2 regions of the Vibrio nomapromontoriensis genome follow, and region 1 is predicted to be linked to the other one. Evidence: predicted binding sites of a transcription regulator. Region 1 holds the regulator's gene; the other holds the start of a gene.
The links. Region 1 encodes MetJ, which represses methionine synthesis genes. Its sites were predicted from a motif close to TTAGACNTNTANANGTCTAA; they were not measured.
Positions count from the first base shown of each region.

Region 2: metE (5-methyltetrahydropteroyltriglutamate--homocysteine S-methyltransferase) is a predicted target of MetJ. The motif match lies at 10,073-10,092, and genes of this name have one in related genera.

Region 1 covers NZ_JAKJSS010000017.1:62,382-77,298, forward strand. Annotated here, with positions in the region: gene priA (primosomal protein N') at 1-836, opposite strand, end outside; gene rpmE (50S ribosomal protein L31) at 1,117-1,332, shown strand; gene L4D05_RS20220 (malic enzyme-like NAD(P)-binding protein) at 1,686-2,948, shown strand; gene metJ (met regulon transcriptional regulator MetJ) at 3,117-3,437, opposite strand; gene L4D05_RS20230 (O-succinylhomoserine (thiol)-lyase) at 3,687-4,856, shown strand; gene L4D05_RS20235 (bifunctional aspartate kinase/homoserine dehydrogenase II) at 4,865-7,291, shown strand; gene metF (methylenetetrahydrofolate reductase) at 7,650-8,543, shown strand; gene L4D05_RS20245 (PadR family transcriptional regulator) at 8,703-9,242, opposite strand; gene ppc (phosphoenolpyruvate carboxylase) at 9,629-12,262, opposite strand; gene argE (acetylornithine deacetylase) at 12,575-13,714, opposite strand; gene argC (N-acetyl-gamma-glutamyl-phosphate reductase) at 13,870-14,874, shown strand; gene argB (acetylglutamate kinase) at 14,899-14,917, shown strand, end outside.
Region 2 covers NZ_JAKJSS010000014.1:131,937-146,853, reverse strand. Annotated here, with positions in the region: gene L4D05_RS18450 (IclR family transcriptional regulator) at 1-544, shown strand, start outside; gene L4D05_RS18445 (transposase) at 765-1,724, shown strand; gene L4D05_RS18440 (IclR family transcriptional regulator) at 2,178-2,966, opposite strand; gene L4D05_RS18435 (SMP-30/gluconolactonase/LRE family protein) at 3,075-4,001, opposite strand; gene L4D05_RS18430 (radical SAM protein) at 4,230-5,114, shown strand; gene L4D05_RS18425 (aldolase/citrate lyase/malate synthase family protein) at 5,420-5,989, shown strand; gene L4D05_RS18420 (hypothetical protein) at 6,232-7,188, shown strand; gene L4D05_RS18415 (ArnT family glycosyltransferase) at 7,440-8,933, shown strand; gene metR (HTH-type transcriptional regulator MetR) at 9,107-10,018, opposite strand; gene metE (5-methyltetrahydropteroyltriglutamate--homocysteine S-methyltransferase) at 10,212-12,491, shown strand; gene L4D05_RS18400 (GspS/AspS pilotin family protein) at 12,595-13,035, opposite strand; gene L4D05_RS18395 (YciI family protein) at 13,040-13,336, opposite strand; gene yciA (acyl-CoA thioester hydrolase YciA) at 13,524-13,925, opposite strand; gene L4D05_RS18385 (septation protein A) at 14,014-14,586, opposite strand.

The sequences.
Region 1 (14,917 bases):
CCTGAATGGATGACTTCTACGGGCACATTAAAACGCTTACGAAAGCGGTTTATCGTTTGTGGCGTTAAGCCAATTTCTGGTACCAGTACGAGAGCTTGTTGCCCGCGTTCAAGCACGGGCTTGATCATATTTAGATAGACTTCCGTTTTCCCAGAGCCTGTCACGCCTTCTAGTAAGTAGCAGCCAAATTCGGTTTGGCTGTTTACCGAGGCAATCGCGATGGCTTGTTCTTCATTGAGTCGAAGATCGGGCGGAGTATTGGTTAAGTCGCTTGGCCACTTGAGCGTTGGCGCCTGTTTTTCATGAGAGCGAACCCAACCTTTCTCATCTAGTGTTTTTAGCACTGTGCTGCCGATGTCATTATCTAATAGCGCTTGATGCGAACAGGGGCCACTTTCTAGAAAATGCATCGCTTTGGCTTGTTTAACGGCTCGGCCAAAACCATGCATTAATTGATTTTTGCCCGCTTCTGTCAACTGCCACTCAACGGTGGTGGCAAATTCAGCGGGTTTGCCTTTTCTCAGCGCCGCCGGTAGAGCGTTGTGTAACGTATCGCCTAATGGGTGCTGGTAATAAAGGCTGCACCAAGTAATAAGTTCGTATAAAGATTGTGACCAAATCGGACGGCTATCAAGCGCGGCTTTTATCGGCTTGAGTTGGTCAATGGGAAAGTCCGACTGATGACTGAACTGAGTCACAATACCGACGAGTGTTTGACGTCCAAACGGCACAGATACGCGCCCTCCCACCACTGGAAAGAGGTGAGTAGGAACAATGTAGTCGAACTGTTTATCTAGTGGCACGGGCAGTGCGACACGAGCAACGTTTGGGCGCATAGTAAAATCGGTATTGATAAAATAGAGGACTATTCTACCTAGCTATGTTGGGTTCGATAAACAGTTAATTGAATAAACTGAATGAAGCCACCTAAAGGTGGCGAAAAAAGTGGCAATTTTAGTTGATTCAATCTCGACTATTCATTACTATACTGCGCCTTGATGGTATGGCTTATTTGCACCTTTGAGTGTAAAAAGCGGTAACACAGGTATTTTTTTCACTACGTGTGGTGTCCGGCAAAGATTCGGATAGCGACACGGCCTAAATTTGAGGTTTCCCATGAAAGTTGGTATCCACCCAGAATACAAAGCTGTAACAGCAACTTGTTCTTGCGGCAATACATTTGAGTTCAACTCTACGCTAGCGAAAGATTCAATTCACCTAGACGTATGTGACAAATGTCACCCATTCTACACTGGTAAGCAACGTATCGTTGATACTGGTGGTCGTGTTGATCGCTTCAACAAGCGTTTCGGCGCACTATCTAGCAAGTAATTATTTTACTTACGTAGATATAAAAAGGGCGCTTCGGCGTCCTTTTTTGTTTCTGTTATTTATCTTTGTTGCTTCTTTTTTCCCTTAGCTTGTCCCATCCCCTCGTTATCCCCCTTTAATGTATAGCGTGTTGTTATAGCTTGACTGACCACTAGTATAAATACCGATGTATCCGTTCAAAACTGCTGATAACTAGCGTAGTATGATTGGTTAAAGTTGCGACGCACTGAACATAACATGCGCGCGCTTGTCCCCCTTTTAGGCGAGCGAAATACGCTTATTAAGCGGGTTATACTAAAACAAGAAACCATCACACTCAGTCTTTCATACTCGAAAAAGCAGGATCACATACCATGTCCGATGACCACCAAATCGATGAATTCCGCCAACAAGCTCTGGATTATCATGCCTACCCAACCCCTGGGAAAATTGAAATCGCTCTAACGACTCCCGCAGATTCTGCCAAGGATCTTGCTCTCGCCTACAGCCCTGGTGTGGCTGAGCCGGTACGAGAAATCGCGCAAAACGCGGAAAATGTGTATAAATACACGGCGAAGGGCAATATGGTCGCCGTGATTTCAAATGGTACCGCGATTTTAGGGTTAGGTAACTTGGGCCCGCTTGCTTCGAAACCGGTGATGGAAGGTAAGGCGTTACTCTTTAAGCGTTTTGCTGGGTTAGATTCTATTGATATTGAAGTGAAGCATCGCACAATAGATGAGTTTGTGGATACGGTAGCGAATATTTCAGACACCTTTGGTGGTATCAACCTAGAAGACATTAAAGCGCCAGATTGTTTTGAAATTGAACGTCGCTTGATTGAGCGTTGTGACGTGCCTGTTTTCCATGACGATCAACATGGAACGGCGATTGTAACTGCGGCTGGTATGCTGAATGCGATTGAGCTGCAAGGCAAAGAGCTAAGTGACGCTACGATCGTATGTTTGGGTGCAGGCGCTGCCGCGACGGCGTGTATGGAGCTGTTGATCAAATGTGGTGCGATGCGTGAAAAGATCTACATGCTGGATCGTAAAGGTGTGATTCACACGCGCCGTGAAGGTTTAAACGAATATAAGCAGATGTTCGCGAATAACACGGATAAGCGTACTCTTGAAGATGTGATTGAAGGTGCTGATCTTTTCCTTGGTGTATCGGGGCCTGATCTACTTCCTCCAGAAGCATTGACACTCATGGCAGAAAAGCCAGTGGTCTTTGCATGTTCAAACCCAGATCCTGAAATTAAACCAGAACTTGCCCATGAAGTTCGTGATGATCTCATTATGGGTACCGGGCGCTCGGACTACCCGAACCAAGTCAATAACGTATTGTGTTTCCCGTTCATTTTCCGTGGCGCACTAGATGTACGAGCCAGCGAAATTAATGATGCGATGAAACTTGCTGCTGTTGAGGCTATTCGTCAAATCGCCAAAGAGCCTGTACCTCAAGAAGTATTGGATGCGGCTGGTGTCTCGGCGTTGTCATTTAGCAAAGATTACATCATTCCAAAACCAATGGATCCACGTTTGTTACCACGAGTAGCAAGAGCAGTCGCGGTCGCGGCAGTAGAGTCCGGCGTGGCAAGAATTGAAATGCCTGAAAATTATATGACTGAGTAGGTCGTTGAGACTTTGGAGATAGTAGGGTTTTGGGGATATTAGGGCTTTTGGGAAAAAAGGTACCTAGTTCCTGGAATATGCTTCAAAAAAAACGTTGCCCTGTCGGTCAACGTTTTTTTATTTTTCCCAGGACCCAGGACCCAGGACCCAGGACCCAGTTTCTAGATTTTATTCTTCATCAAACGCTTCGAACTCAATTCCCATCGCCGTCATCATCGCTTTTACTTCCGTAGGGATATCATCTGGGCGGTCTTTTCTCAAGTCTTCATCGGTCGGTAGTGGCTGACCGGTATAGGCATGCAAAAACGCTTCACACAATAATTCGCTATTGGTAGCATGGCGTAGGTTATTGATTTGGCGGCGAGTTCTTTCATCCGTCAATATCTTTAGCACTTTTAACGGAATGGATACCGTGATCTTCTTAACCTGCTCACTTTTCTTGCCGTGCTCCGCGTAAGGGCTAATGTATTCGCCATTCCAATCTGCCATTGCACACCTTCGTTTATTGATCGTAAATTTGTTTAATAAGAAAGGTGCAATTTTAGCGGCATTTACTGCCATAAGCAAAGACATATAGACGTCTAGAAGTGTTGACGTCTCACAAAATGGGCAGTAAAGTGGGGCTTAGTTTAACGGACTGTTAATTTTTTCAAAGATTGATGCTTTTCCCTGTCGGTTCAAGCATGATGAAAACCCTATTTAGTCTTCACTTTGCGCGCGTTAATAAAGGATGTTTCTATGAGCAATCGGAAGCCAGCGACCATCGCGGTACGAACGGGTATCGAGTCAGATACTCAACACCACGCTGTCGTACCCCCTATCTACCTTTCTACCAATTATGGCTTTCCTGCTTTCGGCGACGTGCCTAAGTACGATTATACCCGTTCTGGTAACCCCAACCGTGGTTTGCTAGAGCAAGCATTATTTGAGTTGGAATCAGGCAAAGGGGCGGTGGTGACCAATTGTGGGACATCCGCATTGAATTTGTGGGCATCGGCATTTCTTGGGCCTGACGATCTTATTATCGCGCCACATGACTGTTATGGCGGCTCTTATCGTTTATTTAATACTCGCGCTCAAAAAGGCGATTTCAAGGTTCAATTTGTCGATCAAGGTGATGAGGCGGCATTAGATGCGGCGATCGCTAAAAAGCCGACGCTTATTTTACTTGAAACCCCCTCTAACCCGCTAGTTCGCGTGGTGGATATTGCTCGAGTATGTGAAAAAGCCAAACAAGTTGGCGCGCTGGTGGCCGTTGATAACACCTTTTTGACACCGGTATACCAAAAGCCTTTAGAGTTGGGCGCAGACTTTGTTATTCATTCAACCACCAAGTATATCAATGGCCACTCAGATGTGATTGGCGGTGTGGTGATCACCAAAACCGAAGAGCATGCCGAAGAGTTGGCGTGGTGGGGCAACTGCATCGGTGCCACGGGTACACCGTTTGATAGTTACATGACGCTACGTGGCATTCGTACTTTAGGCGCGCGTATGCGTGTTCATGAAGAGAGCTCACAAGTGATTCTCGATTATTTGCAAAATGAAGCCTTGGTGAAAGTTATTTATCATCCAAGCCTACCCGAGCACCCAGGTCACGAGATTGCTAAAAAGCAGCAATCGGGCTTTGGCTCTATGTTGAGCTTTGAATTTGCCGGTAGCTTTGAGCAACTCAAGTACTTTGTTGGTCAACTTGAGCTATTTTCTCTTGCCGAGTCATTGGGCGGCGTGGAAAGTTTGATTTGTCACCCTGCTTCTATGACCCACCGCGCAATGGGTGAAGAAGCGCTTGCAGAGGCGGGCGTGTCACAACAATTGTTACGTTTGTCTGTAGGCTTAGAAGATGCGCAAGATTTAATTGAAGACTTACAACAGGCTTTTGATAAAGCAAGAACGTTTGAAGGGTAACGACGGCAATGAGTAATACTAACGTACCAACAACGAAGCAATTACATAAATTTGGTGGCAGCAGTCTTGCTGATCCTGAGTGCTATCGCCGTGTGGTATCGATTCTAAAAGATTATTCTCACTCTGATGACCTTATTGTGGTGTCGGCCGCAGGAAAAACCACTAACCGTTTAATCGACTTTTTAGACGCGTTAAACAAAGACGGTCGCGTGGCTCATGAACATCTCCAAGCGTTACGACAATTTCAATTGGAGTTGGTTGAGGCGTTGATTGAAGGTGAAGATGCCGAGGCATTACGCGCCCAGCTAGCGGATGAATTTAGTGCACTAGGTGAACAAGTTGCGCCATTAACCGAAGCTCAGAAAGCCGCCGTGTTAGGTCATGGCGAAGTGTGGTCCTCTCGATTGCTAGCTGCATTGTTGCGACAACATGATTTACCTGCCGTAGCGCAAGATGCCCGCGCATTTTTGCGTGCTGAATTTGGCGCTCAGCCTGAGGTGGATCGCGCTCAATCCTATCCACTGATCAAAAGTGTTTTAGCTCAGCATGCGCATCACCGAGTGGTGATTACTGGCTTTATGGCACAAAACAGTGATGGCGAAACGGTGTTACTGGGTCGCAATGGCTCGGATTATTCGGCGACCGTGATTGGTGCGTTAGCGGAAGTGGCGAGCGTGACTATTTGGAGTGACGTGGCTGGTGTCTACAGTGCTGACCCTCGAGTGGTGTCTGATGCGTGTTTGTTGCCGTTATTACGACTAGATGAAGCGAGCGAATTGGCGCGTCTAGCGGCGCCAGTATTGCACAGCCGTACCCTTCAACCTGTGGCGCAAAGCACCATGGATCTGAACTTACGTTGCAGTTATTTACCTGAATCTGGATCCACGCGAATTGAGCGTGTTTTGGCATCAGGTCGCGGTGCCAAAATTATTACTTCATTAGAAGAAGTGCTACTCATAGAGTTGTCATTTGGTAACGGTCATGATTTCGAACGTGCCAAAGCGGAAGTATTAAATGGCTTAAAGCGAGCGCAACTCGAACCGTTAGCCTTTGAAGCGCAGGCCGACCAATCGCGTTTGCGTCTAGCGTACACCCCAGAGATTGCCTCAGGGACGCTCAATGAATTGCAAGATTTGGCGATTGAAGCGGAAATTAAGCTGAAAGAAGGCTTTGCCATGCTTGCGGCGGTTGGCGCTGGTGTGACGAAAAATGCCAATCATTGCTTTGGCTTTTACCAACAGTTGAAACACGCTCCGGTGGAATTTTTCTGTGAAGCGGATTCAGGCCTGAGTTTAGCGGCTGTACTGCGTCGATCCGATGTGATGCCGATGGTGAAATCGGTTCATACTCAACTCTTTCAAGCTCAGAAGCGTGTTGCCGTTGCCTTATGTGGTAAAGGTAATATCGGTTCTTCATGGTTAGAGCTTTTCAAGCAGCAAAAACCTGAACTCGAAAAACGTCGCGGCATGAGCTTTGATCTCGTGGCGGTGGTCGACAGTCAAAGCTATTGGTTTGATGAAAACGGTCTGGATGAACTTACCGTGCTCGAGCGTTATAAAGATGAAGCGATAGCCCATGAAGGCGATCGCTGGCTCAAGCAAATTGCCGCACTGCATGGTTATGATGAAGCCGTCGTACTGGATGTGACGGCGAGTCCAGTACTGGCACAAAAATACGTATCCATTGCAGAACATGGCGTTCATCTGATTTCTGCAAACAAAGTTGCGGGCTCAGCACCAAGTGCTGATTATCATCGCGTGCAAGATGCTTTCGCGAAAACTAGCCGTCATTGGCTATATAACGCCACCGTAGGTGCGGGTTTACCTATTAACCATACCGTGCGTGATTTGCGCGAAAGTGGTGATGATATTGTGGCGCTGTCGGGAATTTTCTCTGGCACCTTATCTTGGTTGTTCCAGCAATTTGATGGCAGCGTGCCATTTGCTGAGTTAGTCGACTTAGCGTGGCAGCAGGGGTTAACTGAACCCGATCCTCGCTCGGATTTAGATGGCTCTGATGTGATGCGAAAACTGGTTATTTTGGCTCGTGAGTCGGGCTTGGATATTGAACCCGATAGTGTTGTGGTTGAGTCTTTAGTTCCAGAGGCACTACAAGAGCTGACACTGGATGGTTTCTTTGAGCAGTCTGGGTTACTGAGCGAATTGCTTCAAGAGCGTCTAGACAAAGCACAGAGAGAAGATAAGGTGCTACGCTATGTGGCGCGCTTAGATCGCTTTGGTAAGGCTCGTGTCGGCATTGAGGCGCTATCTAAAGAGCATGCGCTTGCTAACCTTTTGCCGTGTGACAACATTTTTGCGATTGAAAGCAAGTGGTATAAAGATAACCCATTAGTGATTCGAGGTCCTGGCGCAGGACGAGAAGTGACGGCGGGAGCGATTCAGTCGGACTTAAATTTAATATCGAGTTTCTTCTAAATCCGGTGTTGCTGCTTCTCAATAGGGAGTTGCTTCTCCTAAATTGATTGTTGCTGTTTCTAAATTAATTGTGCTACTTCTAAATTAATTGTTACCTCTGTTCAATCCCCCCTTTTATTTTCGTATACAGGGGGGATTTTGTTTCTAACGTCACGCATCTTCAATTTCCCTAACGTTCAACATGAAAAAAATTCATTGTGATGCTATTGACTTTAAATGCCATTCATTTCATTCTACAGACATATAGACGTCTAAACGTCAAAAAATTACAAATTTAGATTTATCACTTTTAATGACAGACAGGTTTTAGTCTAAGGTTGGCTGGGATAACCAACTTTGGCAATTTAGGGAGAGAACCATGGGATACACGCATGCTGGGCACATTGATGCCTTAAACCAAAATATTGCTGAGCTTTCGGACAATATTAATGTTTCTTTTGAATTCTTTCCGCCAAGCACACCGAATATGGAAGAGACGCTTTGGAAGTCTGTCCATCGTTTGAAAGCGCTTAAGCCTAAGTTTGTTTCTGTAACTTATGGCGCTAACTCAGGTGAGCGAGATCGTACGCACTCCATCATTAAAGAGATAAAAAATGAAACGGGTTTAATCGCTGCTCCTCACTTAACGTGTATTGATGCTTCTCGCAGCGAGCTGATTGATATTGCTGATGACTACTGGGCGAATGGTATTCAGAGCATTGTCGCTTTGCGTGGTGACATCCCAGAAGGCGGCGGTCAGCCGGATATGTATGCTTCTGATCTAGTTGAGCTACTTAAGTCGCGTCATGATTTTGATATTTCGGTGGCAGCCTTTCCGGAAGTACACCCAGAAGCCAAAAGTGCTCAATCTGATTTGCTGAACCTAAAGCGTAAAATTGATGCGGGTGCTAACCGTGCGATTACTCAGTTTTTCTTTGATGTTGAGAGCTACCTTCGATTTCGTGACCGCTGTGTGGCCGCTGGCATTGATGCTGAAATCGTTCCAGGTATCTTGCCGGTGTCTAACTTTAAGCAAGCGTCTCGTTTTGCGGCAATGAATAAAGTAAAAGTGCCTGGCTGGATGCAGAAGCAGTTTGAAGGTCTAGATGATGACCCAACAACGCGCCAGTTAGTGGGAGCAAGCCAAGCGATCGATATGGTTAGAACGTTGAGTCGTGAAGGAGTAAAAGATTTCCACTTCTACACGCTTAACCGCTCAGAGATGACGTATGCACTTTGCCATACATTAGGTGTGCGTCCACAAGGGGCATAGTGCACGTAAGCATTGCCAATTAATCGTAGAGTCATTGGCAAAAGTAGGCAGAAAAACAATAAAAAAGCGCGGGATGCAAATCCAGCGCTTTTTTTGTTTTTAGTAGCCTAGGCTTAAAGGCGTTGACCTATAACCAAGTACTAGCTTCAAAGCATTGCATTAAGCGATAGCTTCAAGCTCAGCCAGTGTCTCTTCTGCCCAGTCTAACCAAGCTTGACGTGAAAATAGGTTACGACGCAGTGTTAGGCGCTCTAAACGAGCATGAGTATCTAGCGTGCTTGGCGTTGCGTAGTACGCCGCTTCAATTTCACGGTAGTGTGCAACCAGCTTTTTAGAGTCTTCAATCAGCTCTTCTAGTTGTAGACGAAATGCGGCTGAAGGTTGAACCGCACAGGCTGCGAGTTTCGCTGAGAACTCGTCACGGACTGTAGGGTGAACAGTTGGTTGTTCAAACCAATCACTGAGGGTTCCACGTCCAGATTCGGTAATGGAGTACACCTTGCGATCAGGCTTGCCGTCTTGTGGCTCTAATTTGCAAGTCACAAGACCTTTGTCTGCCATTTTGTTTAATTCACGGTACACCTGTTGGTGGCTCGCTTTCCAAAAATATCCGATGCTTGCAGAAAATTCCTTAGTGATGTCGTAGCCAGTCGCGTCGCGAGTGCTTAATACAGTAAGGATAACGTGTGGTAGTGACATGATAAAAATCCAGATCAATAACTTAATAGTAATTATGGCGCTTGTTACCGTCATCTAAGTTGTGACGCGGCCAAAGCTAACGTTCATCAGTTGAAAAGTTAGAATGGTCTTGTGTAAGAAGCATGGTCTGTGTGGTTAACACAGTCGCCTTTATAAGCCTTTGTCACCTAGGAGGTTGTATGAACACACAACCCATGTCGCCGATAGTTACTTTTATTATTTTTATCGGACAACAGGATTTAATTATATAGAACTTTATAAGCATTAAGTGGAATAGAGGCTGGTATCACTAGAAAAGAACTAACAAAAGACTCAGTAAGGCGCTTTGGTAAAATAAAAGGCCGCAAAATGCGACCTTTTGTCTTTGTTTTGAAATATTATACTGCCTATCCGGTGTTTCGCATGCCAGCTGCGATGCCAGCAATGGTCACCATAAGCGCTTCTTCTAGCTCAGTTTCTGTCTCTTCGCTCTGACGTGTGCGATAGAGAAGTTCGGCTTGCAGCATGTTGAGGGGCTCAACATAGGTGTTACGTAGACGAATAGACTCTTGCCCCCAAGGGTCACTTTGCATGAGGTGATCGTTATTTTCTACGTTCAATACCGCTTTAATATCTTGCTGCAGTTGTGCGCGTAGTTTGTCGCCTAATGGTAGTAACTCTGGGTCAGCCAAACGTTGGTCATAGTAGCGTGAGATTTCCATGTTGCACTTGGTGTACACCATCTCTAGCATGCCTAAGCGAGTAGAGAAGAATGGCCACTCGCGGCACATTTCTTCTAACAGGGCTTGATGACCTTTATCGATAGAGTACTGAATCGCTTCACCCGCGCCTAACCAGGCAGGAAGCACAAGACGGTTTTGGCTCCAAGAGAAAATCCATGGGATAGCGCGTAAGCTTTCTACACCGCCGTTAGGGTTACGCTTTGCAGGGCGAGAGCCTAGTGGAAGTTTACCCAGTTCTAGTTCCGGCGTTGCTTGGCGGAAGTAAGGAACAAAGTCTGGTTCATCACGAACAACACGACGATAGGCATCACAAGAGACTTGCGACAACACTTCCATGAGATCGCGCCAATCTTGTTTTGGCTTCGGCGGCGGTAGCAAGTTTGCTTCTAGGATCGCACTGGCATACAGGTTGAAACTGTTAATGGCAATTTCAGGGAGTCCGAGTTTAAAGCGGATCATTTCGCCTTGCTCAGTGACTCGTAGACCGCGTTTTAGACTCTTTGGTGGTTGGGATAATAGTGCGGCATGTGCAGGCGCACCACCACGACCAATCGAACCGCCACGACCGTGGAAGAGGGTGATTTCAATGCCTGCTTGTTCGCTGACTTCAACCAGAGATTCCATTGCACTGTATTGCGCCCAACCTGCGGCCATCACGCCTGCGTCTTTCGCCGAGTCAGAGTAGCCAATCATCACCATTTGGTGATTTTGGATATAACCACGGTACCAATCAATCTCAAACAGCTGCTTCATCACCGCTTCTGAGTTGTTTAAATCTTCAAGCGTTTCAAACAGTGGGCATACATCCATACGGAATTTACAGCCACACTCTTGCAGAATCAGGTGAACCGCCAGAACGTCAGATGCGGTGCGCGCCATTGAGATGACGTAGGCACCAAAAGCATCACGTGATTGAGAGGCAATCACACGACAAGTATCTAACACTTCTTGTACAGATTCTGACGGCTCCCAGTCACGAGGTAGTAGTGGACGTTTAGAGCTGAGTTCGTTGATAAGGAAAGAAACTTTATCTTGCTCGCTCCATTGGTCGTAGTCACCAAGACCCAAATGACGAGTCAACTCAGAGATCACGTCTGAGTGGCGTGTGCTTTCTTGACGAATGTCCAAGCGAACCAGGTGAACGCCAAAGGCTTTCACGCGGCGGATAGTATCAAGAAGTGACCCATCAGCAATAATGGCCATGCCGCTTTCGCGCAGTGATTGGTAACACGCTAATAGGGGTTCCCACAGCTGTGCACTGTCTTCAAGAATCGGCTTGTTTGGCACATCTTGGTGATTGATTTGCGCTTCCAGTACTTCCAGCGTATTCACCAGCAACTTACGGACTGGTTTTAGAATCGCTCGGTAAGGTTCGTGTTGCTCACCTGCAAGATCTCTAACGTGGTCGTTACATTTCACCATAGACAGCTCAGTGATGAGCTCTTGGAAGTCTTGTAGGTAAAGTTCTGCTGCTTTCCAGCGAGAGAGTAGCATGACTTCACGAGTAATCTTGTGCGTTACAAACGGGTTTCCGTCGCGGTCGCCACCCATCCATGAAGAAATATGCACTGGGCGAGCATCAATGGGTAATCCTTCACCTAAATAGTTCTTCAGGCGATCATCCATTTCACGTAGGAATTCAGGAATGGCCTCCCATAGGGAGTTTTCGACAACGGCAAAGCCCCACTTAGCTTCATCAAGCGGGGTTGGGCGTTGCTGGCGAATAACATCAGAGTGCCAGCTTTGCGCGATAAGTTGCTCTAGGCGGCGCTCGATTTTGCTGCGTTCTTTATCTGATATTTCACTGAGTTCAAGCTTAGAGAGACACTCGTTGATTTTCACCAGTTTATTGATCATGGTACGACGGGTGATTTCTGTTGGGTGCGCGGTCAGTACCAATTCGATATTAAGATCGCGAACCGCTTGTGCAGTATCGAGCTTGCTGATGTTTTCTTGGCTTAATTTCGAAAACAACGTATAGATTGGGTCGGGTTCACAGACATCAGCCTCACAGCTTCGTGAGATCGTATGATATTGATCGGCGATGTTGGTGAGGTTGAGGAATTGGTTAAATGCACGAGCGACTGGCGTTAATTGCTCATTAGGCAGGCTTTTAATCTCATCGATTAAAATCTCACGATCGGCCTCATTGCCTGCACGTACAACGGATTTGGAAAGTTGACGAATTTTTTCAACTTTCTCTAAAATCGCCTCTCCGTGTGCTTCCTTGATGGTATTCCCCAACAAGTGCCCAAGCATCCTAACATTGCTTTTCAATGGGGCGTATTTTTCGTTCATAGTCATCCTGCCTTGTAATTTAACTACATCCATTATTCCGTTTCAGCTTAACAATCTAGCGAAAAATGCTAGGCGTAGTCAAATAAAGTAATCCATGTTTGCAATAATCGCATTGGAATGAAAAGCGCATGCAAACCTTTAACTGCTTAATGTAGCATGCCTTTTTTCATCGAATTCGTTATTGATTTAGGGTAATGATTTTGTTGATTGTTGCGATGCTGAAGTGTTGCTGAATAATTGTACAGCAACACCCAGCCAATCGGCAATGTTGAAAATTTATTACATTGTGTGAGTGATTTGAGTCAAATTGCCTTACTCAAAGCAATATTTATTGATGGCTTTAGCAAGAATATTGATGGTTGGGTCGACAAAGTCTAGGCTAAGAAATTCATCGGGTTGGTGTGCCTGATCAATTGAGCCAGGGCCTAGTACTAGCGTTGGGCACAGCGCTTGCAAAAATGGTGCTTCGGTGCAGTAATTGACCGTGTCAGATGGGGTGTTGCATAGATGCTCCATACCGCCAACAAAAGGATGTTGATGGTCGCATTCATAGCCTGGAATAGGCTCATGCAGTGCGGTAATGGTTAAGCGTCCTGGCCACTTTGCTTCTACCTCTTTTAGTGCACTTCTTAACATATTATCTAGGCCATCTAGGCTGATTCCCGGTAGTGGGCGGACATCGTAATGCAATTCGCAGCAGCCACAGATTCTATTCGCGCTATCACCACCGTGGATGTGGCCGAGATTTAGTGTGGGGCTAGGGATAGCGAATCCAGGGTGGTGATACTCTTTCACCAATTTATCACGTAGCGTCATCATCGCGTACATGACTTCGTGCATGATTTCGATGGCGTTGACGCCCAGTGCGGGATCAGACGAGTGGCCGGACTTGCCTGTCACTCTAATGGCGTTAGCAACGTGCCCTTTGTGTCCACGGATAGGTACAAGGTTAGTGGGTTCACCAATGATGCAATAGTCTGGTTTGAAAGGGGCGGTATCAGTAAAGTGGCGCGCACCAAGCATGGTGGTTTCTTCGTCGCAAGTGGCGAGGACATAGAGGGGCTTGGTTTGTTTGCTCCAGTCGATCTTTTTTACCGCTTCATAGATAAAGGCAAAGAAGCCTTTCATATCCGCCGTACCTAGGCCATAGAAGCGATTGTCTTTTTCGGTAAGATCGTGGGGGTTGAAGCTCCAGCGCCCTTCGTCAAACGGCACGGTATCGCTGTGACCCGCTAACAGCAGTCCACCTTCACCTTGGCCCTTTTTGGCAATCATATTGAATTTGTTCGGTTCAACTTCTTCCACTTCAACTTGAAAGCCAAGATCTTTCATCCAGGTGGCCAGTTTCTCAATGACTTTTTCGTTGCCGTGATCCCAGCTTGGATCAGTCGAACTGATAGAAGGGGTGCTGATTAGGCCCTTGTAGACCTCTAAGAACGTTGGCAATTGCATATTATCTTCACTTCTACTGTTGACAGATTAACTATAAGACGGTAAAACACATATTAAATCAAAATTAATGAATAAAAAATCATTTATTGACTGTTTTTTTAGATTTATAGTCAATGATTGATATGTTCAAGTCTAACTGAAATGGATGTAGATAGATGCTAAAAACCACCATTATTGGCGCCACCGGTTACACAGGAGCAGAACTGGCTCTGATGGTCACCAAACACCCGGAGCTTACGCTATCAGGTTTATACGTGTCCGCCAATAGTGTCGATGCAGGTAAATTGGTTTCACAGGTACACGGCAAATTAGCAGGCATTGTGGATGAGGGTATCCAACCGCTTGTCGATGTCGACAAAGTCGCCAGTGAATGTGATGTGGTGTTTTTAGCAACCGCCCATGAAGTGAGTCACGACTTATCTCCAATATTTCTTGAGCAAGGTTGCCAAGTGTTCGATTTATCTGGTGCGTACCGTGTGAAAGGCGATGATTTCTATACCACGTACTATGGTTTTGAGCATCAGCATGCTCAGTGGCTTGATAAAGCGGCTTACGGTCTTGCAGAGTGGAATGCAGAAGATATTCAAACCGCACAGCTGGTGGCGGTGCCAGGCTGTTACCCAACAGCGTCGCAGCTAGCGATTAAACCACTTGTTGAATCAAAATTGATTGATACGCAAGTTTGGCCTGTCATTAATGCCACAAGTGGTGTGACAGGGGCCGGTCGTAAAGCGACAACAGGTAATAGTTTTTGTGAAGTGAGCTTGCAGCCTTATGGATTGTTTACCCATAGACATCAGCCTGAAATGGCGACGCATTTGGGTTGCGAGGTGATTTTTAACCCGCACTTAGGCAACTTTAAGCGTGGCATTTTGGCCACGATTACCATGAAGCTAGCGGATGGCGCCACGGCGGAACAAGTACAACACGCCTTTGAGGAAGCGTATGCCGAGCAACCTTGTGTACGCATTAAAGGTGACACGATTCCAAGAATTCAAGACGTAGAGAACACGCCGTTTTGTGATATCGGTTGGAAGGTACAAGGTCAACATATTATTGTCGTATCGGCGATCGATAATCTACTAAAAGGCGCGTCAAGCCAAGCGATGCAGTGTCTAAATATTAAAAACCAATTTTCCCAGCTGACATCGCTGGTATAGGGCGAGGAGAGAAGCATGAGCATGATGGAACAACAATCTACGC
Region 2 (14,917 bases), on a different contig from region 1:
CATTTTGAAAAATCAGCGTTTTTCTGAGCAGCGCACATCTGTGTTGCAAGGTTTATCTGATCGTATTGGAGAAACGTGTGGGATTTCAGTACCAAACGGCATCGAGATGATTTATTTCGAGCGCGTCAATTGTAATTGGCCGCTGCAAATTAACTTGGCAGAAGGCAGTCTTGCTCCAATCGCGGCGTCCGCGTCGGGTAAGCTCTATTTATCATCACTTGATGCCACGATTCGTGAGAACGTAGTTCAGCATATGGGGCTTACAGAATACACCTCAAAAACCATCACCAACGAAGGTCTATTTCTCGAAGAATTGGCGCGTATATCTGAACAAGGTTTTGGTGAAGATAACGAAGAATTTGTTGATGGTATGGTTGCCATATCTGTACCCATTAGCTCTGGCGAGCTGAGTTTTGGTTATTTGTTTTGTCATGCCCCTAGCTTTCGCATTTCGTTAGAGCAGCTAAAAACGCACCTTCCAGAATTGCAGTCTGCTGCGAAGGAAATATTGGACTTTACCTTAGATGAGTTGAACTGCGGATAGCTCTCAACACTAACTGCACTAGTAGCGGGACTAGTAGGGACACACACCGCCAACACAAACGGGACAGACACCGAAGAAGTAGTGGCTGTAGAAAAAGAAAATCAAAGGACAGACACAAAAGTATGAAATTAGTTTGATTTTGTCTAATTCGCCTATTCACCGACACTTCCGTTGAAAGAGAGCTGCTAAGGTACTTAAAACCTTCATAGCGGATCCTATTTTGACAACAGCCAGAAAACAGCTCATCTCTGTTGATGTGACCTCTTATTACCACTGCGTATCACGCTGTGTGAGGCGCAGTTTTTTGTGCGGTGAAGACCCTTTGACCAACACTAGCTACGAACATCGAAGAGAGTGGATTGAGAGAAAAATTCACGCTCTGACACAGGTATACTGCATTGATGTTTGCGCCTACGCCATCATGAGTAATCATTACCACTTGGTGTTGCACATTAAGAAAGACAAAGCGCTAGCGTTATCGCTTCACGATGTAGTTGAGCATTGGGCGCGAGAGCATCAATTGCCCGTACTCATACAGCGTTGGCGGAATAAGCAACTCACTAACCAAGCAGAAAAAGACAAGTGTCTTGAGCTCATAGAAACATGGCGGGAAAGACTATGGAGCTTAAGTTGGTTCATGAAAGAGCTTAATTACGATATAGCATGTAGGGCGAACCGAGAAGACAGCTGCACGGGCCACTTTTGGGAAAGCCGCTTCAAAAGCCAAGCGCTACTTGATGAAAAAGCGCTTGTCGCGGCGATGGCGTACGTGGATTTGAATCCTATTCGAGCGGGCATTGCTAACACCCCTGAAACATCGGAGTTTACTTCTATAAAAGCCAGAATCGTTGCGCTGAGTAAAAATTTGGCTACAGCTCCGTGTTTACATCCCTTTATTGGCAACCCAACGAATGAAATGCTAGATGGTATTCCGTTTCGCCTGATTGATTACATTGATTTAGTTGATTGGACAGCACGCCAATTTCGAAAAGGAAAGACCCGTATGGACGATAATCAACCGCCTATTCTGGCTCGTTTGAGCTTCAATCAAAGACGTTGGTTATCAGTATGTAGGACATTGGAAAAACCCCGCTCTACTGCTATAGGTAGCTATGTTCAGGCCCAGAGTGCTAAGTTCGCTCTAAACAAACAAAGAATACAGATTTATCAACTCGAATAGCTACAAAGCTGACTCTGCCCGTCTCTTCGGTTATTCCAGTGGAACACTGGTCATTGGCAGGCCTGATGGAATGCGCTAAGAACAGTTTATGCCGTCAAGCTGGTAAATAGTCCGGAAATGGTCTCTTAATTCATGAAAGACATCGGCCCAGTACCTTAAAGGGGGCGGCATTTGTATGGGGTTATTATCAAGATGAGTGTCCATTGAGCTCTTTCATTTTGAATATTTAAAGTGTGTGTCCTTGTTATAGCCTGAGCCCTTGTTGGAGTCTTAGAGGGGACATTTGTTTGGGGTTATTATCAAGATGAGTGTCCATTGAGCCCTTTTATTTTGAGTATTTAAAGTGTGTGTCCTTGCTAGAGAAAGAGGGGGGATAGCAGTCAGCAAGATCCAATGGTTAAGTATTTCTCAACAGGGTAAGCGTTGGGTGACCATTCTACTTATGCTGGCGAATTACTCTTTACTATCGGCTGACAACTTCATGTTTTGATAAACCGCCTCTAAACTCTGTTGTGCTATTCGTAAAATAGGGAGGTAGTTTTCAAGGTCGGCGACACTTTTTCGGCTTTTAGGACAGTGACAAAATAACGCAGCCATAAAATTACCTAGCTGATCATAAAGCGGAAGGGCTATCGCGACCATGCCGTCGATAAACTCTTCATCATCGACACTGTATCCGCGCCGTTGAATGGTATTGAGCTCTTTTTTAAGACGCTGCTTGTCGATAACGGTGTTTTTGGCGCATTGAGATAGCTCTAATTTACTTAGAACACGACGAAGTTGTGGTGGGGTGAGAGTGCTTAAGAACAGCTTACCACTGGCTGATGCCCATAAAGGCGTTGGAAAACCAACAGGGATGACGATTTGCAGTGGCCAGTTAGTTTGAATCCGATCGTAATACACCATGTGTGGGTTAGCGTCGTCATTAGCTAGCGCTAAACCACAGGTTTCTTTAAGTTTACGGGACAGACCATGTAGGATGGCTTGACGTTGTAACTTGTGTTGGTTGGTCCATCTTACATCCAAGGCGATGGACAGCATTTGAGAACCTGGGTAAAAGTGCCCTCGTTCATCCAGTTGAACGTAGTTAGCTTCTTCAAGTTGTTGCAGCAAACGATGGCAAGTGGGTTTTGGGATGCCAGATTCAAAGATGATATCAGAGGCGGCGATAGGGCTCTTCGCTTCACTAATACGTTCAATAACATTGATAAGACGATCAACTGAATTTACTTTTTCCGACACCTTTGCTTCCTTTTAATGGCGAACCCTATAATGACATCCTTTGATACCACGTAAACTGCGGTGATGTGGGCTACAGCCGCTTTATAGTCCCAGAGTCTTCATCGAGTTTCAACTGGTTAGCGGTTCAATAACGTGTTTCAAATTTGGTAATGCGACTGAATTAATCAAAAACTCTTCTCGCCCTGGCGTTGGTGCATCTAAAACAAGCAATTGTCCTGATAGAGGGTAAAGGTGCGCTTCTTGAATACTCAGTTCAAAATTGGCTGTGGTAACAAATAATGTGTTGAAATCGTTACCTCCAAAAGTGCAGCGAGTGGCGTGCTTTACTGGCAAGTCGATTTCATCAATAAGTGTTGAAGTGCCGATTTGTTGCTGTGAGGGGGCATAATAAGAGAGCATGCCACGCTCCCAGTGGCAGATATAGAGATTGCCTTGACGGTCGACGGCGAGTCCATCGGGGTACCCTTTGCTTTGTTCGAACTCCACAAAAACGGACTTATCGAGAATACGGCTCATGGTGTCATCTAATTGGTATTCATAGACTTTCCGTTGAAACATGTTGGAGCAATAGGCGCGCTTTAGTACGGGGTTGAATGCAATACCATTGGCAACACTAAACCCTGAATCCATTTCTTTCGCCGTGCCTTGTGTTAGTTGATAGAGCTTGCCATCTGGTGCTTCAAGATGAGTGTGATTCATGGAGCCAAACCATAAGGCACCCGTTGGTGAGGTGACAGCGTCGTTAAGATGGAGGTGAGCAGTATCGAAGCAAGGGTCTGAGAGAGGGGTGAATGTATCGAAATTCACTGAGCAATAAAATAGTCCCTGTTTGCTTGCGCAGACCCATCCATTGTCATCGCAACGTGCGATGGCAGTGATATCAAATGGGGTTGTCACCGTATTCAGTGTCCTTGTGCTTAGCGAGTATTCGTAGATCTCCTGTCCTGCTGCTTCTACCCATACCACACTATTAGTGTCTGGTTTCCATATCGGGGATTCTCCGATCTTTGTCACAACATTTTCTACCGCATGCATATTTAATTACCCATATATCGATACTATTTGTATCAATATAGATTTATTATGTTGTGAGTGAAAATTTGATAGGAGAGTTTGTGAAGCAGCGCAGAACAGAGCAATGGCGAGAATGATGTTATTTTGCTTTGTCGATTAGAGTTAGGGTGATTAGCCGCAGTTTGTTATTTTGCCAATAGAAAGTACGATAGATGCCAACCAGCGCGCTAACGGAATGAGAACCGCCCTATGCTTAATTATATCGAACCTGTATTTAGACCGCCTTCAGAGTGGAAATCGTTGATACTTCAAGTGACGAATGGATGCAGCCACAATCGATGTACATTTTGTGATATGTACACCCAGCCCCAGAAAAAATTCAGACCGAAAAAACTTGAAGAAATAGCGCAAGAGTTACAGGTGATCGCAAAATCAGGCGCGCGAGTTCACCGGGTATTTCTGGCTGATGGTGATGCCATGACATTACCTTTTCGTCGCCTGCAAGAGATTTGTATGCTCATCAACCAATACTTGCCTCATGTTCAGCGAATTTCCAGTTACTGTTTACCACGCAACCTAACCAATAAAACAACAGAACAGTTGGCCGAGCTGCACCAGCTTGGGCTTAGCTTAATGTATATCGGCTGTGAAAGTGGTGATGACGAAGTATTAAAGAGAGTGCAAAAGGGCGAGAGCTTTGACTCTTCGCTTGCGGCACTTAATAAAATTAAAGCCGCCGGAATGAAAAGTTCGGTGATGATCTTGAATGGACTTGGTGGTCCTACTCTGAGTAAACAACATGCATTGAACTCGGCGAAATTAATGAATGCAGCTCAACCAGATTACTTATCTACCTTGGTTGTATCCTTTCCATTCGGCGAAGAACGTGTCGCCACGGCATTTAATGGTGAGTTTCGTCAGTTGACGCAACCAGAGTTGTTCGCTGAAATTCGTTGTTTGTTAGAAAACTTACAGCTGGAAAAGACAATTTTCCGCTCTGATCATGCGTCTAATTACCTAGTATTGAAAGGCATTTTAGGCCGAGATAAGCAAGCGTTGTTGCAAAAAGTCGAGTTGGCTATTAACCATCCAGAGCAGATTCCACTGCGTCAGGAATGGCAGCGAGGCTTATGAACTAGGGCCAATGTTACTCGTTGATTTTGACAATTTCACAAACTTGTATAAAAACGGCGTTTGTCATAATAGGGGTGGGAAAGGTTATAACCTTTTGAATACTAAGTATTAATGCTCATATTTTTGTTGGTCATGGTGTGTTTTTTACAGAGTGGTTTTGTAAAATTGACAGTGTAAAAATTTCGTTGTGAAATTGTTGTCAAAAAAGCGCTATGCTACTTAACAAGCAATAACGATGACGAATTAGCACCAACGTTTAGGGGATTTGCTTAAGTTTTTATCCATTAGCTTTGAAGGAATAGACTATGAATATGCAGACATTCGATAAAACAGAACAACATCACACACATAATTTTATCGCAGAAGCTGTGTTTGCCGTGGAAATGGTCAAATCTAATGAGCTGACGCAAAAGCAAAAAATGGCGAAACAACTTCTTGATACCTTATTCCCGCTAGATAATGGCTCTCATGAAGATGTGGTGAGCTACGAAATTAACTACCGTCATGTACAGGCTTATTTCAAAAATGGCCAGCACTGTGGCCTTAAGCATGCTAAACGCTTTGTCGCTTATACCGGTGATAAATGCGCGCCGGACTCCATTTTACTTCGTGATGAAAGTGGGACGCATGTAGAAGTAACAATGGGCCGTCGTAAAGGTACAGGATGTCTTGAGTTTGTCACTATTGAAGATATTCAGCTTGAAACCTGTACAACATTTGGACAAGCAGAAGGGTACAATGGGACGGGCCTTCGCCATTGGGTAAGTTTGGTGAAGGGGGATGAAAAGTGTCGCCCAAAAACGAGTAATGAAGATAAAGAATACACTGCGAAAAACGGTGATGACTATGCACTAGGTTTTGCGTTTTCTTTTTAATGCACTAATCTATCGGTAATATAATTTAACAATGAGCCAGAGAAGTGTCTTCTCTGGCTCATTGTTTAGACCTTTAATGCTACGTCGCCAGCGCGGCTTCGTGCATAACTTCTCCAGATAGCTAAATATATCGCTAAATCCGCCAGCCGAATCGACATGCCTAGTCACCTTCCTGTATTCTCGCACTTATTCGTAGTCCCCTGTACTTTGCACTTCGTATTTACTGCTCAGGATCCAATAACGTGGCTGATTATTTTCCCATCGATATACCTTTTGAATCACGATACCAATGTTGGTTTTGTGGCGAGCCCAGCAGTGGGACGTTACGATGCCCTCTGTCCATCAGTGGCGGAATTGAGTTGCCCACTTGTACTGAGTGCGCTTCTTTTACCGATAAAAAAGTAACGATGACGATTTGGCCGCTTCGTTTGCATATAAAGGATCGTCTTCTTAATAAGTATGCGAAACATCTTGGTATCGGTGTAAATTGGACCAAGGAAGAGCTGGAGCAGTCGCAACTAGAAGGCGCGATTTTTGAAGGTTTTAGAGCAAGCGCATGGAAAATGTATGAAATTGCGCGCGAAAGGGTCGATTTTCAGGGCTGGATGCTGACGGTAGATGGCACTGCAGTGGAGTCGTGTGATGATACTTTCTTTTTTGAATTTCAAGGCACTCGGTTTTTAAATGTCAAGTCAGCCTTGGCTTTCTATGTGAAATCAGAGGGAGTGGATGAAGCGCTGCTTACTGGTCTATTTGATATTCTAGGTAAGGAGCAGTTTGAATACTGTTTACGAATTGCGCGATTAAATCCAAGGCCGACACAAAAACTAAGAGGCCAATTGTTATGTGAGGTTGAGCAACAACGTCGAGAAACGGACCAAGCCCAAAAGCGGTCAAACACGCAGCTGAATTGCGTGGATGTCAGTACTATTCAGACAGTGAGGCTCAACAACATCATGGTTGAAGCTGAAGCAATCGCATGGATGATGAACCGATCGATAGCGAACCTTCATCAGTTGTCGCACTTTGAAGACCGCTTCTTTGAGGAACATGAGCACTTAGGTGGGCCAAGAGCGTTTCAATTATTTGATGGTATTCAGTGTTATTTAGAAGCGCGTGAGGATAAATCCTGGGTTAATCATTCAGATCCCAACCAGTTAGTTTGGTCTCAATTGGCCCTTGAGACCTCTGCTTGCTGAGTAGATAGACAATCCGTTTGTGTTCACGTCATTGCTGAGCTTTACCTCATGACAAATCCATACACGTAAAGACCTGCCTTTTATTTGTGTTTTTTATAATATTTGCGTCTATATTTTAGTGGCTTATATATCGCATTGATATTTACAGAGAATTGACGTAACACCGTTTAGTCTCGAGTTTATTTTGCGTAAAGTTCACAGCCAAAAACGTTAACAGCGATATGAAAGGTATCGGGGAGTCAGTTCAACCAATGCTAACAACAATTTTAAGTTTTGATCGAGAAGGCGTAAGCGCCGAAGAGGTAGAGCGTTCACACCGAATGGCCGGCATCTGGTGCTTTATCTATGCCGTTGCATGGGCATTTGTCTCTTATCAACTTGACCCAGCCGTACCTTATGATGCGATTGAAGCCTTAAATTGGGCCAGTAACGGTGAGTGGGGTAGCCCAAATAACCCTTGGTTTGTTGGATTTTTTGCTCGTGTTCTTCTAGTGTCTCCTTCAACAGAGTTTGCCTCGGCGTTTTGGTATGTTGGTCATTTCAGTGTGATTGCCTTAGGTATGCTCGGTTGTTACCGTTTGGCGTACAAACTAACCGATTCTGTCGCTCTAGCATGGTTGGGGCTATTAACGCTGAACCTTTCTGGTGTCATTAACTTTGAGGCAATCCCATATAACGACAATTACTTGTTGTTTGGCTCTTGGTCATGGTTATTGTTGATGTTTACCAAAGCGGTGTATGAGAATCCAAAGTGGTGGGTTCCATTTGGTATCCTTGCGGGTTGTTCTGCAATGGCGAAGTACACCACTTTCGCGCCTGTAGCCATGGTGTTTATTGTGAGCTTAGCAGTGCCAAGTGTCCGCAAAGCATGGAAACAACCAATGTTTTACGCGGGCATTGCGGCATTTATTGCTCTGGTACTGCCAAACTTTTTTTGGCTGTTTGCTAATAACTTCTCTTCACTTAAGTGGGTGAGTGGGCAAGTATCGGCACAGTTAAGCCCAGGTAGTTGGTTGGCGCTGCTTTCCGTGTTTTATCCTTTTATTCTCCTTGCAGGATTGCTAGGCAAGAATGCGTTTCGCTTTAGATCTTCCATTCCAGAAAAAGTATGGCTAAACACGTTTGTTCTACTCGCGCCGCTCATTGTGATTATGGGTTGGTTTACCTTCCATAAAGGTGGACGATTAGTCGAGTGGTTGCACCCATTCTTTATGCCTGCTCCTGCTGTTTTAGTGGCTTATCTGTCAACGCAAATCCACGGTCAACTGCGCGGTGCGTTTAAAGTGCTGTCTGTTATGGCGTTGGTGATTATTACTGGTTATGCATCGGTGATGATTTTTAACGTGAAGAATGCTGGGCAAGACTTTATTGGTATTAAGACACTGAGCAATCAAGCGAAGCAGTATTGGGATGAAAATACCGACGCAGAGCTTACGTTAGTGGGTGGCAGTGAGCTTTCTGAATGGCTGACGTTTTATATCGCACCTCACCCAAAAATGACGAATCAATGGAATAACGATACGCTGCCGAATGTTTATAACCGTCACATCACCGCAGACAAAATCCGTGCGCAAGGTGTATTGCTACTAGGCTATGCCGGGCAAGGTTGCCATGATGGTGCGTTTTCTCGGTTCACGAATGAGTGGCCCCAGTTTAGCGTAGATGTTCAAAAAGAAGTGATATTTCAAGATTCACCACAAGAGCCAGAAGAGCCAATCTGTATCGGCGTGGTCAAGCCTCAATAAATAGACGCTAATTGAAAAGTTACAGAAGATAAGAAATGGCTCGTTTAACTAACGAGCCATTTTTATGTCTGTGGGTATGTACTATTACTCGTTAACTTTGTTCAGCGTGTGTAATCAACGTATGCGCATTAGCAGATGTTTCTAAGGCGTGAGATCGTTAGTAGGTGCTCGCCTTATGCGACGCGAATCCCTTCCAGGTGTTGTTGACATTGCTGTCTAGCGGTGGAGAAAAATGCTTGCAGGTAATGCTTGTCCTTTTCGCTGTGCCTAACTGCAGCATACAGCCTTCGCCAGAGTCCTTCTCCGAGTGGTTTACTGGTAATTAACCCTTGTCTTGAGAATTCGCTCACCGCCCAATTCGGTAGCGCTGCAACACCAAGACCAGCAGAGACCATTTGAATTAGCATTAAGGTATTGTCTGCTTGTTTCCATCGCTGTGGTTCCACTCCTGCGGGGGTAAGGAAGTGCTTCACAATGTCGAGACGCTGCTTTTGCACTGGGTAAGTGAGCAACGTTTGGTCGGTAATGTCATTGGGTTCAATGCGATCTTTCTCGGCTAGAGGGTGTGAAATTGATGTCACTAAGCGCATTTCAAAATCGAACAAGGCTTCGTAGTGCACTTCTGATCGCGGTTGGATATCGGAGGTAATAACAAGGTCGAGTTCGCCAGCGACTAATGCGGGTAGAGGCTCAAAGCCAAAACCGGAAGAGAAATCCAACTCCACGTGTGGCCAAGCAAGTTGATATTCTTTGAGTGCAGGCATGAGCCATTGAAAACAAGAATGGCAGTCGATAGCCATGTGAAGACGACCATGTATGTCTTCTCTTAATCCCGCCAACTCGCCTTCTGCTTGCGCGAATCGAGGCAAAATTTCATTGGCGAGCTTTAACAAAATCTCGCCTTCTGAGGTAAATTTTACTGGGCGAGTTTTTCGAATAAACAGCGGTGCACTAATCCGTGTTTCTAGATCTTTAAGTTGATGGGAGAGTGCCGACTGAGTCAGGTGTAGTGAGGTTGCTGTCGCAGTAAGCGACCCCGTGTCTCGCAATGTTGCTAATGTTTTTAGATGCTTAAGCTCTATCATGACTGTCCCTAATCTTTATCCCTGAGGACTAACTTAACGCGAATTCTTCCTTAAGTAAACGTCTAGACGGCTATAACTCATTACTAAAGATGTTGAAAATAATTCATAACCAAGGTGAATTAATTGGAGTTGTTTTATATTGAATGGTGCGGGATAGTTTAGACATCTGGACTGCTTAATAAGGAATATCACCATGACAACAACACATATTTTGGGTTACCCACGAGTTGGCGAGAAACGCGAGCTGAAATTTGCACTTGAACAGTACTGGAAAGGTGAGACAGACGTAAAAGCACTGCAACAGGTGGCGTCTGGTATTCGCAAAAAGAACTGGGTACTTCAGCAAGATAATGCATTGTCGTTTACCACTGCTGGCGATTTCGCTTGGTATGACCATGTACTCGGAACAAGCTTGTTGTTGGGTCATGTCCCTAAGCGCCATCAACGCGGCTTCCCTGATCTTGATACGCTATTTCGCGTTGGTAGAGGGCAGTCACAAGCCAGTTGTGGGTGCTCAGGTGAAGCCGCATCAGACATGACCAAATGGTTTAATACTAACTATCATTACATCGTGCCGGAATTCACTGCCGATGATAAGTTTGAATTGAGCTGGACTCAGTTATTTGATGAGATTAGTGAAGCGAAGCAGCAAGGCCATAATGTTAAGCCAGTATTGCTTGGGCCGTTGAGTTATTTGTACCTTGGTAAAGAAGTGGAAGAGGGCTTTGACCGATTAGCTCTGCTGCCAAGACTGCTTACCGCTTACCAAGCTATTTTCACCAAATTTGAAAAGTTGGGTGTGGAATGGGTACAAATTGATGAGCCTATATTGGCACTTGAGCTTGAGTCGAAATGGCTAGATAGCTTTAAATTGGTATATCAAGTTATTAGAAGCGATGTAAAGGTGCTACTCACTACTTATTTTGATTCTATTGTTGATGTATTACCAACCATTACCGAGCTGGATGTTGATGGCCTACATATTGATTTAGCGGCAGCGCCTGAGCAACTTGATGACGTCGTGAAAGCACTGCCAAGTCAATGGGTGCTATCTGCTGGTGTGATCAATGGGCGTAATGTTTGGCGTGCTAACCTTCATAGTAAGTTGAGTGCTCTACGTGATGCGAAACTGCAACTAGGCGAGCGCCTTTGGGTAGCAACCTCGTGTTCTTTGTTACACAGCCCGGTAGATTTAGATCTTGAGACTAAATTATCTGACGAAACGAAAAACTGGTTTGCTTTTGCTAAACAAAAAGTTTCCGAAGTCAGTTGGTTATCTAGAGCGCTTGAAGGCGATGAAAAAGCGGTTGAATATTGTGCTCAGTACAGTCAACCGATTATTGACCGTGAGCTTTCTACTTGGGTCAATAAGGCCAGTGTACAGCAGAGACTCGCTGGCTTGAATGCGAACGATGCTAACCGTAGTGCTGTGTACGCAGAGCGAGCTCATCACCAAAAAGAAGTGCTTAAACTGCCATTGTTGCCGACGACGACGATTGGCTCATTCCCGCAAACCAGCGAAGTAAGACAAACTCGAGCTGCGTTTAAGCGTGGTGATATTACCCAAGCGCAATACAAAGAAGCAATCCAAGGGTTTATTCAAGATACCGTGAAGCGCCAAGAGGAGATTGGCTTAGACGTGTTGGTTCATGGCGAAGCCGAACGTAACGATATGGTGGAGTACTTCGCAGAAAACCTGTCAGGCTTTCAAACCACGCAATTTGGTTGGGTACAAAGCTACGGCTCTCGCTGTGTAAAACCGGCGATTGTTGTTGCCGATATTGAGCGTGAAGCACCGATGACCGTAGATTGGACCTGCTATGCTCAATCGTTAACTGAAAAACCGATGAAAGGGATGCTGACAGGCCCTGTTACCATCTTATGTTGGACCTTCCCGCGTGAAGATGTGACAAGAGAAACCATTACCAATCAGTTAGCGTTTGCTTTGCAAGATGAAGTATCCGATCTGCAATCGGCTGGTATTAATATCATTCAAATTGATGAACCTGCTATTCGTGAGGGGTTGCCGCTAAAAACCAGAGATCATGCAGAATATTTAAACTGGGCGGTAAATGCGTTTAAAGTTTCAGCAGCCAGTGCTAAACCTGAAACTCAAATCCACACTCATATGTGTTATAGCGAATTCAATGAAATTATTGATTCGGTAGCCGCATTGGATGCCGATGTCATTACCATAGAGACATCTCGTTCGAACATGGAATTGCTTAATGCGTTTGAAGCATTTAACTATCCGAATGAAATTGGGCCGGGCGTCTACGATATTCATTCACCCAACGTACCTGATGTGGAATGGATTGAGCAGCTGATTGAAAAAGCGGCGACACGTATTCCGGTAGAGCGCTTATGGGTGAACCCGGATTGTGGTTTGAAAACTCGAAACTGGCAGGAGACAGAGACCTCGTTGAAGCACTTGGTTGAAGCGGCAAAACGTTTACGAACGACACTCGCGTAGCAGCAATACACTAGCGATGAAGTTCATGTCATCAAACTGAAAATGGCTTGCATCTGCAAGCCATTTTTTTGTGTCGAACTTAATAGTAATTGAGTGCGTAGTATTATTTTGTTGCGGGTTGAGCCGCTGATTTTGACGGCTGGTCACAATACTGCTTCGTCACCATTTGGTCGACCATCATCTGTCCGCGAGTATTGCGCATCATGATGCGATAGGTCAGCCCTAAGTCGAGATTCGCTTTTACTTCTCTATCGGTACAATAAAAGTTCATGCTGTTATGCAAGACTTCATCAATGGGCTTTGCCCCTCTCGCATCTGTATTGTATAACATCATGATTTCTACGGTACCTTTACTGGCAGACGCTTTCATGATGGAAAGAGGACCATGCTCGATCGGTAAACCAGAAGATAAAATACTGGCTCGGCTTTGCGCGAGCATTTCCAGCTGACGCTGCTCATCGTCACCTTTGCTTGAACAGCCAGCAAGTGAGGTAATGGCAGCAAGTGACAACCAAATAACGCGACTTTTCAAAAGAGATTTCATGATATTAGAATACTTTTTTAAAAGGTTTTACGATAACGCTATGATAAACGCCAGCATCAATATAAGGGTCGCTATCCGCCCATGCTTGTGCATCTGCTAAAGAGTTAAACTCTGCAATGACGGTTGAACCGGTAAAACCTGCATCGCCAGGGTTATCGCTATCAATAGCAGGCATTGGCCCTGCGGTTAACAGGCGTCCTTCATCTTGAAGTTGTTGTAGCCTGGCGAGATGCTGAGGACGAACACTCATACGTTTCTCAAGTGAGTTTTCTACGTCTTGAGAAAAAATGACATACCACATATTTGGTTCCTTCAAATCATTAAGTCGTGACAAATGGTGCGGTTATATCGTTAGCGATGGGTCGTTCCGCTCTTTGACGACGGAAACGTAACTTGGCTATTGCTAACGTACAGAGAAAAATAACGCGCACGATACCTATGGCTATACGATGTCACTTTTTAGCGTAAAAGTCATCGTCCACTGATGCTTAATTTGGATTAATTGGACGTGGTCTCCCATTTCCATCAATGGCAACGTAATGAAACGTCCCTTCACAGACTTGATAGCGCTCACCAACACCTTCTGTTGTCACAGGCTTAACCCAGACTTCAAGGTTTATAGACATCGACGTATTACCGATTTTAGTACATTCGCCGTAGCAGCACACTACGTCACCCACTTTTACAGGGTGCTTAAATGTGATACCAGAAACCGAAACTGTAGCGATTCGACCGTGAGAGATTTCTTTTGCAAGAATACCGCCTGCTAAGTCGAGTTGAGACATGATCCAGCCACCGAAAATATCGCCGTTTGCATTAGTATTTTCCGGCATAGCCAGCGTACGGATGATTAATTGACCTTTAGGAGTGGTCGTAATTGTATTTGTCATGATGATAAGCTTCCAAAAAGCAAAACAGCGACCCTAAGGTCGCTGCAATTCAGATATGGTGCGGAGTATACAAAATCCGCACAGCGAATCAAGACATGTGATCTTCATTCTCACTTTTGGTTGGTTTACCGTCTTCGTCTTTTGGCATGTATTTGTAGATGTAGACACCGGTTACGACCGTAAAGCCGAGCGTGGCAGCTAATAGACCAAAGACTTTAAAGTTCACCCATACATCGAGTGGAAACTCATAAGCGACATAAACGTTTAGGCCAGCACAAAACGAGAAAAACGCTACCCAAGCCCAAGTCACCTTCGCCCAGACGTGATCGGGTAAGGTGATTTCTTTGCCCAGCATGCCTTTAATAGCGCTACGGCCAATGGCATGGCTTACTGCGAGACCAATTGCAAAAATAGTGTACACGATGGTGACTTTCCATTTAATGAAATTGTCATCATGTAAGAAAATAGTCATGCCACCAAATACGGCGACCATTAGAAAGGTGATGACCTGCATCTTTTCTACTTTTTTATAAAGGAAGTAGGTTAAGACAATTTGTACTGCTGTCGCAGCGATGAGTGCGCCTGTTGCGACATAGATGTCCTGCATTTTATACAGCACAAAGAAAATAATCAGGGGAATAAAATCAATAAGTTGCTTCATGTTTCTTGCAAACCTTGCAGTAATAATTGACGACAGTGTAACCAAAACTTTAAGAATACAAAACCATTAGAGACAATTAGAAACAATACTATTCCTTCCGTCCTTGCATTGTAAGAGGAAAGGTAAGCGGTAAACGGGTTCTAGACGCTTGTTTTATAGACAAAGTGTAAATAATGGGATGGGTAACAAAGTGTGCCGTAATAATTTAGGTGAGTAACAAATAACGTCGTTAGGTAACAGATACCGCGAAATTAAAGGCTAATTTGACAGTGAGTAGCCATGCGAGCAAATAGTAATGAAAGTAAACAGCAATGCAAGGCGGTTCGTGACA